Regions from separate parts of the Streptomyces sp. B5E4 genome, predicted to be linked through region 1. Evidence: riboswitches for the same ligand, from Rfam matches in the RefSeq annotation. Region 1 holds a riboswitch; the other holds the start of a gene.
The links. Region 1 has a riboswitch for cyclic di-AMP ahead of ABGA99_RS25620 (LysM peptidoglycan-binding domain-containing protein). Riboswitches for the same ligand answer to the same signal wherever they lie in the genome.

Region 2: linked by a shared signal. The riboswitch ahead of ABGA99_RS29480 (transglycosylase family protein) and the one ahead of ABGA99_RS25620 (LysM peptidoglycan-binding domain-containing protein) in region 1 are both predicted to bind cyclic di-AMP.

What each region holds. Positions count from the first base shown of each region.
Region 1 covers NZ_JBDPMI010000023.1:39,359-43,530, forward strand. Annotated here, with positions in the region: gene ABGA99_RS25605 (helix-turn-helix transcriptional regulator) at 1-46, shown strand, start outside; gene ABGA99_RS25610 (DUF397 domain-containing protein) at 47-295, shown strand; gene ABGA99_RS25615 (hypothetical protein) at 629-1,273, shown strand; cyclic di-AMP (ydaO/yuaA leader) riboswitch at 1,377-1,551, shown strand; gene ABGA99_RS25620 (LysM peptidoglycan-binding domain-containing protein) at 1,558-2,448, shown strand; gene ABGA99_RS25625 (FCD domain-containing protein) at 2,533-3,327, opposite strand; gene ABGA99_RS25630 (SDR family oxidoreductase) at 3,386-4,172, opposite strand, start outside.
Region 2 covers NZ_JBDPMI010000030.1:63,087-67,258, forward strand. Annotated here, with positions in the region: gene ABGA99_RS29465 (5-(carboxyamino)imidazole ribonucleotide synthase) at 1-6, shown strand, start outside; gene purE (5-(carboxyamino)imidazole ribonucleotide mutase) at 14-529, shown strand; gene ABGA99_RS29475 (dipeptidase) at 619-1,827, shown strand; cyclic di-AMP (ydaO/yuaA leader) riboswitch at 2,068-2,260, shown strand; gene ABGA99_RS29480 (transglycosylase family protein) at 2,264-3,484, shown strand; gene ABGA99_RS29485 (UDP-glucose/GDP-mannose dehydrogenase family protein) at 3,601-4,172, opposite strand, start outside.

The sequences.
Region 1 (4,172 bases):
AAAACGCACGAAGGAAATCCTCCGGGACTTCCGCAAGGAGCTGTGAATGGAACGCATTTACAACGGCATGCCGGCGGCGGACCTCGGCACCGAGGGCTGGCACAAGCCGTGGAGCGGCGGCAACGGCGGCAACTGCGTCGAGGCCATGAAGCTGCGGGACGGGCGGATCGCGGTACGGCACTCGGCGCACCCCGACGGTCCCGCCCTCATCTACACCCCCGGTGAGATGGACGCGTTCATCGAGGGCGCCAAGGCGGGCAAGGCCGACTTCCTGCTCTCGCGGAGCCTCGCATGACCGCGCCCGGCGCGGTGCCCGCGCACCTGCAGCCGCGCCGCCCGGTCCACTCGCCGTCCGGTCAGGACGGCGAGCCCATCCCGGCGAACGGGGGTGTGGCCCACGTGCACTGACATGGGCCACCGGCCGGGAGCACAGAGAGGGAGGGGACACCCCGGGGGGGTCCCCTCCCTCGGCGTTTGCCGGGGTACGGACGCGCAACACCGCCCCGGGGCACGGCAGATGAAATTCCAGAAATCATGAACCGTGGGTGTCCGCACCGCTGCCTTCCGCGACGTATGGGCGTACGGTATGCCCCCGATGGCCCTCGTCAGCCACCCGGGGAGGCCCGCGATGAGCGCATCTCCACCCCCGCCTGCCGACGCCGCCACGCGGCCGGTCCAGGTCGGAGTGCTGCTCCCCCGGCTGCTGGACGAGCCCGCGGACTGGCTCGCGGAGTGCGCGGCGTACGAGGCCGCGGGCGCCGACGCGCTGTGGCTGGACGGCGGCCCCGACCCGGCGCACGACGTGCTGGCGCTCGCCGCCGCCCTGGCCGCCGCCACCGGCCGGGCGCGGCTGGTCGTCGCGCTGCCCGTCAGCGTCCCGCAGGCCGCGCTGCTGGCCCGGGCGCTGGCCACCGTCGTGCTGCTCAGCGGCGGCCGGCTCGCGCTCGCCGCCGACTCCCGGCGGTGCGCCGAACTCGGCGCCGTCGCCCCGGCGGTGCCCGCCTTCCGCCGGCTCGCGCCCGCCGGTCCCGGCTACGAGGAGCCGGGCGCGGGGCGCTGGACCCCGGTGGCGGCACCCGCCGGTCCCGACGCCTGGCGGACCGCCCTCGCCGGCGCCGCGGAGCGCGGGGTGCACGGTCTCGTCGTCCCCGCGGGGCAGCCTCTGTTGGAGGAGTTGCGACTCGGCGTACATGCCGAACGTCACACGCGCCACAGCCGCCCCACGCGTGCGCGCGTCACCACGGAGCGTCAGAGCATGCGTCGATCCTCGTGATCCTCTTGTGATCTGCCGTTCGATCTCCTAGTGTCCGAGACGTTCGCAGACGCGAGCACCGCGCTCCGGTACGCCGAATCCTGCCCGTCGGAGCCCGGATCCGTCGTCCCCACAGCCGTTCGGGCAGGAGCGGGGGAACCACTTCTCCGTCGGCCGGAGCACGGTGGCAGGACCGCACCGCACTCCCCGACTCGGGGTGAAGCCGCACAGCACGACGCGGCCGGGCAACTCCAGCCCGAACCCGACAGCTCACCTCGCAGGCGTCGGAGAAAGAGCGAGCCACCATGGCCGGAACCGGCACCCGGCGCGCGCCCAAGTCGCGCTCCACCCGCCGTTATGCCGCCGCCGCGGGGGTGGGCATAGCCCTGCCCGTCGCCGGCGGAATCGCGGCGACCGCCGCCCACGCCTATACGGTCGAGAAGGGCGACACCCTCTCGGAGATCGCCGAGGACAACGGCTTCGGGCCCGACTGGCAGAAGCTGTACGAGGCCAACAAGGAAGCCGTCGGCGACAACCCCCACCTGATCCTCCCGGGCCAGGAGCTGGACCTCGGGGACGAGAAGGCCGGGAGCAAGCCCGCCGAGGCCGACCAGACCGCCGCCAAGACCGAGCAGAAGCAGCAGCGTTACGTCGAGCACACCGTCGGCGCCGGCGAGACGCTGGCGAAGATAGCCGCGAAGTACGACGTGCCCGGCGGCTGGCAGCGGGTGTACGTCGACAACGAGAAGGCGATCGGCGACAACCCGGCCGCGCTGAAGGTCGGCACCGAACTGCGCGTCGACACCCAGGGCGGCAAGGTCGACACGTCCATCGACCCGAACGGCTCGTCGTCCTCCGGGAGCTCCGGCGGCGCCACCGAGGCGTCGCAGGCGAGCGTCCCGACCACCGAGTCCGGCATCCAGGCCGCGGCCCGGGAGATCGTGCCCGCCGACCAGTTCACCTGCTTCAGCAACATCGTGGAGCGGGAGAGCGGCTGGGACCACACCGCGACGAACCCCAGCTCCGGCGCGTACGGCCTGATGCAGGCGCTGCCGGGCGACAAGATGGCCTCGGCCGGCGCCGACTGGCGCACCAACCCGGTCACCCAGATCGAGTGGGGCCTGGACTACATGAACGAACGCTACGGCAGCCCGTGCGGTGCCTGGGAGTTCTGGCAGGCCAACAACTGGTACTGATTCCGGGGGGCCCGGGCCCGCGGAAAGTCTGCTGCCGCCCCGTCGCGTGGATCTCCGCGCGGCGGGGCGCGTGCGTCGTACGGGCTACGCCCCGGCCGCCCGGTCCGTGACCGACGGCGCGGGCTCGGGGCCGGGTGCCGGCGGAGGGACGGCGGACAGCTCGGCCAGGTCCCGGGCCGCCTGCGCCAGGAGCCGGTGCATCGCCGCCTCCGCGGCGTGCGGGTCCCGGGCCCGTATCGCCGTCAGCACGGCGCGGTGGCCCGGCACGGGATCCCGCGGGTGGTGTCCCGGGCCGTGCACCAGGCGGTCGCGGGCGGCCAGTCCGCTGGCGAGGACCTGATCCATGCGCTCCAGCAGCTCGTTGTGCGAGGCGGCCAGCAGGGCGCGGTGGAACGCGAGGTCCGCCGCGACGGCCTCGGCCGCGCCGTCCCGCGCCCCGGCCATCGCCGTGAGCGCCGCCTCCAGCGCCGCCAGGTCCGCCGCGGTGCGCCGCACCGCGGCCAGCCGGACAGCCGCCGGCTCGACGATGCCGCGCACCTCGTCCAGGTCGCGCAGCAGCGGGGAGGCGGCCCGCGCGGCGGCGCCCTCGCCCTGCTGCCGGCCCGCGGTCTCGAAGCGCCAGCGCAGCACGTCGGCGTCGAGGAGGTGCCAGTCGGCGCGCGGCCGGACGAAGGTGCCGCGCTTCTGCCGGGCGTCGACCATGCCCTTGGCCGCCAGCACCTTCAGCGACTCGCGCAACGCGGTGAGGCTGACCCCCAGTTCGGCCTGGAGCGCGGCGAGATCGAGGGTGGCGCCCTCGGCGATCTCACCCCCCAGTACGCGGTGCGCGAGGGTCTCCACCGTCTGCCCGTGCACCCCGCGGCGCGCGTAACCCGCCATGGCCGCTCGCTCCTCCCTCACGTCCCGTGCGCCCCGCCGTCCCCCGCGGCGCCCCCGCTCAGGCCGATGACTTTACGACGCTCCAGCCCCCGTCCACGACCAGGCTCGCGCCGGTGACGTAGGACGCCTCGGGCGCGGCGAGGAAGGCGACCGCGGCGGCCACCTCCTCCGGCGCACCCAGCCGCCCCGCGGCGGTCTGCGCCGCGCTGGCCCTGCGGTCCTCCTCGGGGACGCGGTCCCAGAGCCGGGTGAGCACGGGCCCCGGCAGCACGGTGTTCACCCGCACCGACGGGCCGTACTCGACGGCCAGTTGGCCGGCCAGCGACAGCAGCCCGCCCTTGGCGGCGGCGTACGCGGGGTGGCCGGGGATGCCGTGCCTGGCGTGCACGGACGAGACCAGCACCGCGGCGCCGGGGGCACCCTGCTGCGCACGCAGCCCCGGCAGGCAGGCGCGGAAGCCGAGGAACGCGGCCGTCAGCCCGACATCGACCTGGCGCCGCCAGGACGCGGGCGTCGTCTCGTGCGCGGGGGCGACGTCGACGGCGACGGCGTTGGAGACGAGGACGCCGACGGGCCCGAAGTCCCCGGCCGCGGCCAGGATCCGCGCCCAGCCGTCCTCCTCGGCCACGTCCGCGACGACGGCCGCCGCCGTGCCGCCCGCGGCGCGGATCTCCGCGGCCGTGGCCTCCGCCCGGTCGCCGTCGATGTCGGCGACGACGACGGCGGCGCCCTCGGCGGCGAGCCGGCGGGCGGTGGCCGCGCCGATGCCGGCGGCGGCTCCGGTGACGACGGCGGTGCGGCCCGCGAACCGGTCGGTGTGCGGAAGTCGCCTGGCTCCGGCTGCT
Region 2 (4,172 bases), on a different contig from region 1:
GAATGAGCATCGTATGAGCGCGGAGAACAGCCCGCTGGTCGGCATCGTCATGGGCTCCGACTCCGACTGGCCGGTCATGGAGGCGGCGGCGCAGGCCCTCGACGAGTTCGAGGTCCCGTACGAGGTCGACGTCGTCTCCGCGCACCGGATGCCGCGCGAGATGATCTCCTACGGCGAACAGGCCGCGGCCCGCGGCCTGCGCACCCTCATCGCCGGCGCCGGCGGCGCCGCCCACCTCCCGGGCATGCTCGCCTCCGTCACCCCCCTCCCGGTCATCGGCGTCCCGGTGCCCCTGAAGTACCTCGACGGCATGGACTCCCTGCTCTCGATCGTCCAGATGCCCGCGGGCGTCCCGGTCGCCACGGTCTCCGTGGCCGGCGCCCGCAACGCGGGCCTCCTGGCCGCCCGCATCCTGGCCACCCACGACGAGGACCTCCGCGCCCGGATGACGACGTTCCAGGAGGATCTGAACGCCCAGGCCCAGGAGAAGGGCGCCCGTCTCCGCCGCAAAACCACCCCCGCCACCTGACACACCGTCCGATCCGGGCCCGGTCGCCCTGCTGTCAGCCTGCGCGGATAGCGTGTACCTCACGCTATCCGCGCAGGGAGGACGACCCCATGACCAGCGAACTCATCGCGCGTGCGCGCGAGGTGCTGCGGGCGCACCCCGTCGTCGACGGGCACAACGACCTTCCCTGGGCCCTGCGCGAGCAGGTGACGTACGACATCGACCGGCGCGACATCGCCGTCGACCAGAGTGCGCGGCTGCACACCGACATCCCGCGGCTGCGGGCCGGCGGGGTGGGGGCGCAGTTCTGGTCCGTGTACGTGAGCACCGAGCTGGCCGGGGACGCCGCCGTGAGTGCGTGTCTGGAGCAGATCGACGTGGTGCGGCAGCTCGTCGACCGCTATCCGGGGGAGCTGCGACTCGCCGTGACCGCCGACGAGGTGGAGGCGGCGCGGGCCGACGGGCGGATCGCCTCGCTGATGGGGGCCGAGGGCGGGCACTCCATCGCCAACTCGCTCGCCACCCTCCGCGCCTTCCACCGGCTCGGCGTGCGCTACATGACGCTCACGCACAACGACAACACCGACTGGGCCGACTCCGCCACCGACGAGCCGCGGCACGGCGGGCTCACCGCCTTCGGCGAGGAGGTGGTGCGCGAGATGAACCGGGTCGGCATGCTCGTCGACCTCTCCCACGTGGCTCCCGCGACCATGCGCCACGCGCTGCGCGTCACCGAAGCGCCGGTCGTTTTCTCCCATTCGTCCGCTCGCGCCATGTGTGACCACCCACGCAACATTCCGGACGACGTGCTGGAAATGCTCCCCGCCAACGGCGGTGTGGCGATGGCCACGTTCGTGCCGAAGTTCGTCCTGCCCGCCGCCGTGGCGTGGACCGCGGAGGTGGACGCGCACATGAGCGCCCGGGGCCTGGACCCCTTCGGTGCGGACGGCGAAGCGGTCCGTGTGCGGCGTGCGTTCGAGGAGGCGAACCCGCGGCCGCAGGCGACGGCCGCGACCGTGGCGGATCATCTGGATCATATGCGCGAAGTGGCGGGAATCGACCATATCGGTATCGGGGGCGACTTCGACGGCACGCCGTTCACGCCGGAAGACCTCGCCGACGTGGCCGGTTATCCGCACCTCGTCGCCGAGCTCCTGCACCGCCGTTGGTCGGAAGAAGACCTGGCCAGGCTGCTGTGGGCCAACGCGCTACGGGTGTTGCGCGACGCCGAGGCGGCGGCGCGCGAAGTGGCCGCGCGGCGCGGCCCGTCGATCGCCACCATCGAACAGCTCGACGGCCCCGCGGAGGTCCAGAAGTGAGCAGAGTGACATAAGTCACTCACAGAATTTTCACGCCCTGGGGCAATGTGTCCGACTCCTCTGATGTCGACAAGTCTCCACCGGGGAGAGGGGTTTGAGGACCGGCGCGGGATGTGGCGATTGTCGGGCTGATTCCGATGTGATGTGGGGAACGGCCTTGATGACGGTTCACAGCTTGTTCTGTTTTCGGCTGTGTGATTACGGTGCTCGCCGTGCTCGCGCCACCGATGCGGGTACCTCGTCGCCGTAACGCCGAATCCTGTCGGCGGCGACGGGCAGGCACTTCAGCTTTCACGGCAGGAGCGGGGGACCCAGGTAAGTGCCGGCCTGCGCGCAAGCGCGGGACGGCTTGGGGTGAAGCCATGCTCCGCATGGCCGGGCATCTCCAGCTCGAACCCGACAGCTCACCTCGCAGGCGTCGGAGAGGAGCATGTCCATGTCCGCACGCGGACGTCACCGTCGCCTGGGCCGGATAGCCCGGGGCAGCAGGGCCCTCATCATCACCGCCGGCAGCGCCGGCGTCGCCATCCCCCTCATCGCCGGCGGCCACGCCCAGGCCGCCTCCGTCGACACCTGGGACCGCGTGGCCCAGTGCGAGAGCGGCGGCGACTGGAGCATCAGCACGGGTAACGGCTTCTACGGCGGGCTGCAGTTCGTGCAGAGCACCTGGGAGGGCTTCGGTGGCACGCAGTACGCGCCGCGCGCCGACCAGGCCACCAAGGAGCAGCAGATCGAGATCGCCGAGAAGGTCCTCGCCTCGCAGGGCCCCGGCGCCTGGCCGGTCTGCTCGGTCCAGGCCGGACTCACCCAGGGCGGCCCCGCCCCGGACCTCTCCACCGGTGGTGGCGAGAACAGCGAGCCCGCGGCGCAGACCGGGTCCGAGCAGCCCGCCCGGCAGGAGCAGGCCGCGAAGGAGGAGGCCCCGAAGCAGGACAAGGCGCCGGAGAAGAAGTACGAGAAGGCCGGCGACTACACCGTCGTCTCCGGCGACACCCTGTGGGACATTGCTCGCAAGCACGGCATCGCGGGCGGTTGGCAGTCGATCTACGAGGGCAACAAGGACGTCATCGGCGACGACCCGGACCTGATCTTCCCCGGTCAGAAGTACGAGTTCGACGGCGGCGACGAGGTCACCCTGGAGGAGCCGGAGACCACGTCGGCCCAGCCGTCCGCCGCGCAGCAGGAGGAGCCGGCGGCCGAGGAGCCGCAGCAGGAGGAGCAGTCCGCCGAGGCCGCTCCCGCGGGCGGGTTCTCCGCCCCGATCGACGCCGGTCTCTCCACGGCGTACCGGGCCGCGGGCGGCTCGTGGTCCAGCGGTTACCACACCGGTGTCGACTTCTCCGCCGGCACCGGCACCCCGGTCAAGGCCGTCACCTCCGGCACCGTCGTCAAGGCCGGCAACGGCGCCGACGGCGGCGCGTACGGCATCGCCGTCGTGATCAAGCACGACGACGGCCGCTACAGCCAGTACGCCCACCTGTCGTCCACCTCGGTGAGCGTGGGCCAGAGCGTGGGCGCCGGCGACCAGATCGGTCTGGTCGGTTCCACCGGCAACTCCACCGGGCCGCACCTGCACTTCGAGGTGCGCACCAGCCCGGACTACGGTTCGGACGTCGACCCGGTCGCGTACCTGCGCGACAACGGCGTCTCCCTCTGAGGGTCCCCCGCACGGCGCAGCCCCCCGTTTCCGGCGGAACGGGGGGCTCTGCGTGCCCGGCGTCGGGGCCACGGCGTACGGGACGGCCCGCCGCGCCGGCACCGCCCGGGTGCGCGCTACGCCGTCGGGCGGCCCATCGCGCGGAACGTCCAGCCCGCGGCGCGCCACGGCACCGGGTCGAGCGTGTTCCGGCCGTCGATCAGATGCGGCCGGGAGACGACCGTCGCCAGATGCCCGGCGTCGAGGGCGCGGAACTCCGGCCACTCGGTGACGTGCAGCACGAGGTCGGCGCCGCGCAGCGCGTCCTCCGCCGACCCGGCGTAGCGCAGGGTGGGGAAGAGGCGCCGGGCGTTGTCCATGCCCTTCGGGTCGTAGACGGTGACCTGGCCGCCCTGGAGGTGGATCTGGCCGGCGACGTTGAGCGCGGGCGAGTCGCGTACGTCGTCGGAGTCGGGCTTGAACGTCGCGCCCAGCACGGCGATCCGCTGCCCGAGGAAGGAGCCGTCGCAGGCTTCGCGGGCGAGTTCGACCATGTGGGCGCGGCGGCGCATGTTGATCGAGTCGACCTCGCGGAGGAACGTCAGCGCCTGGTCCGCGCCGAGTTCGCCGGCGCGGGCCATGAAGGCGCGGATGTCCTTGGGCAGGCAGCCGCCGCCGAAGCCGATCCCGGCGCGCAGGAACTTCTTGC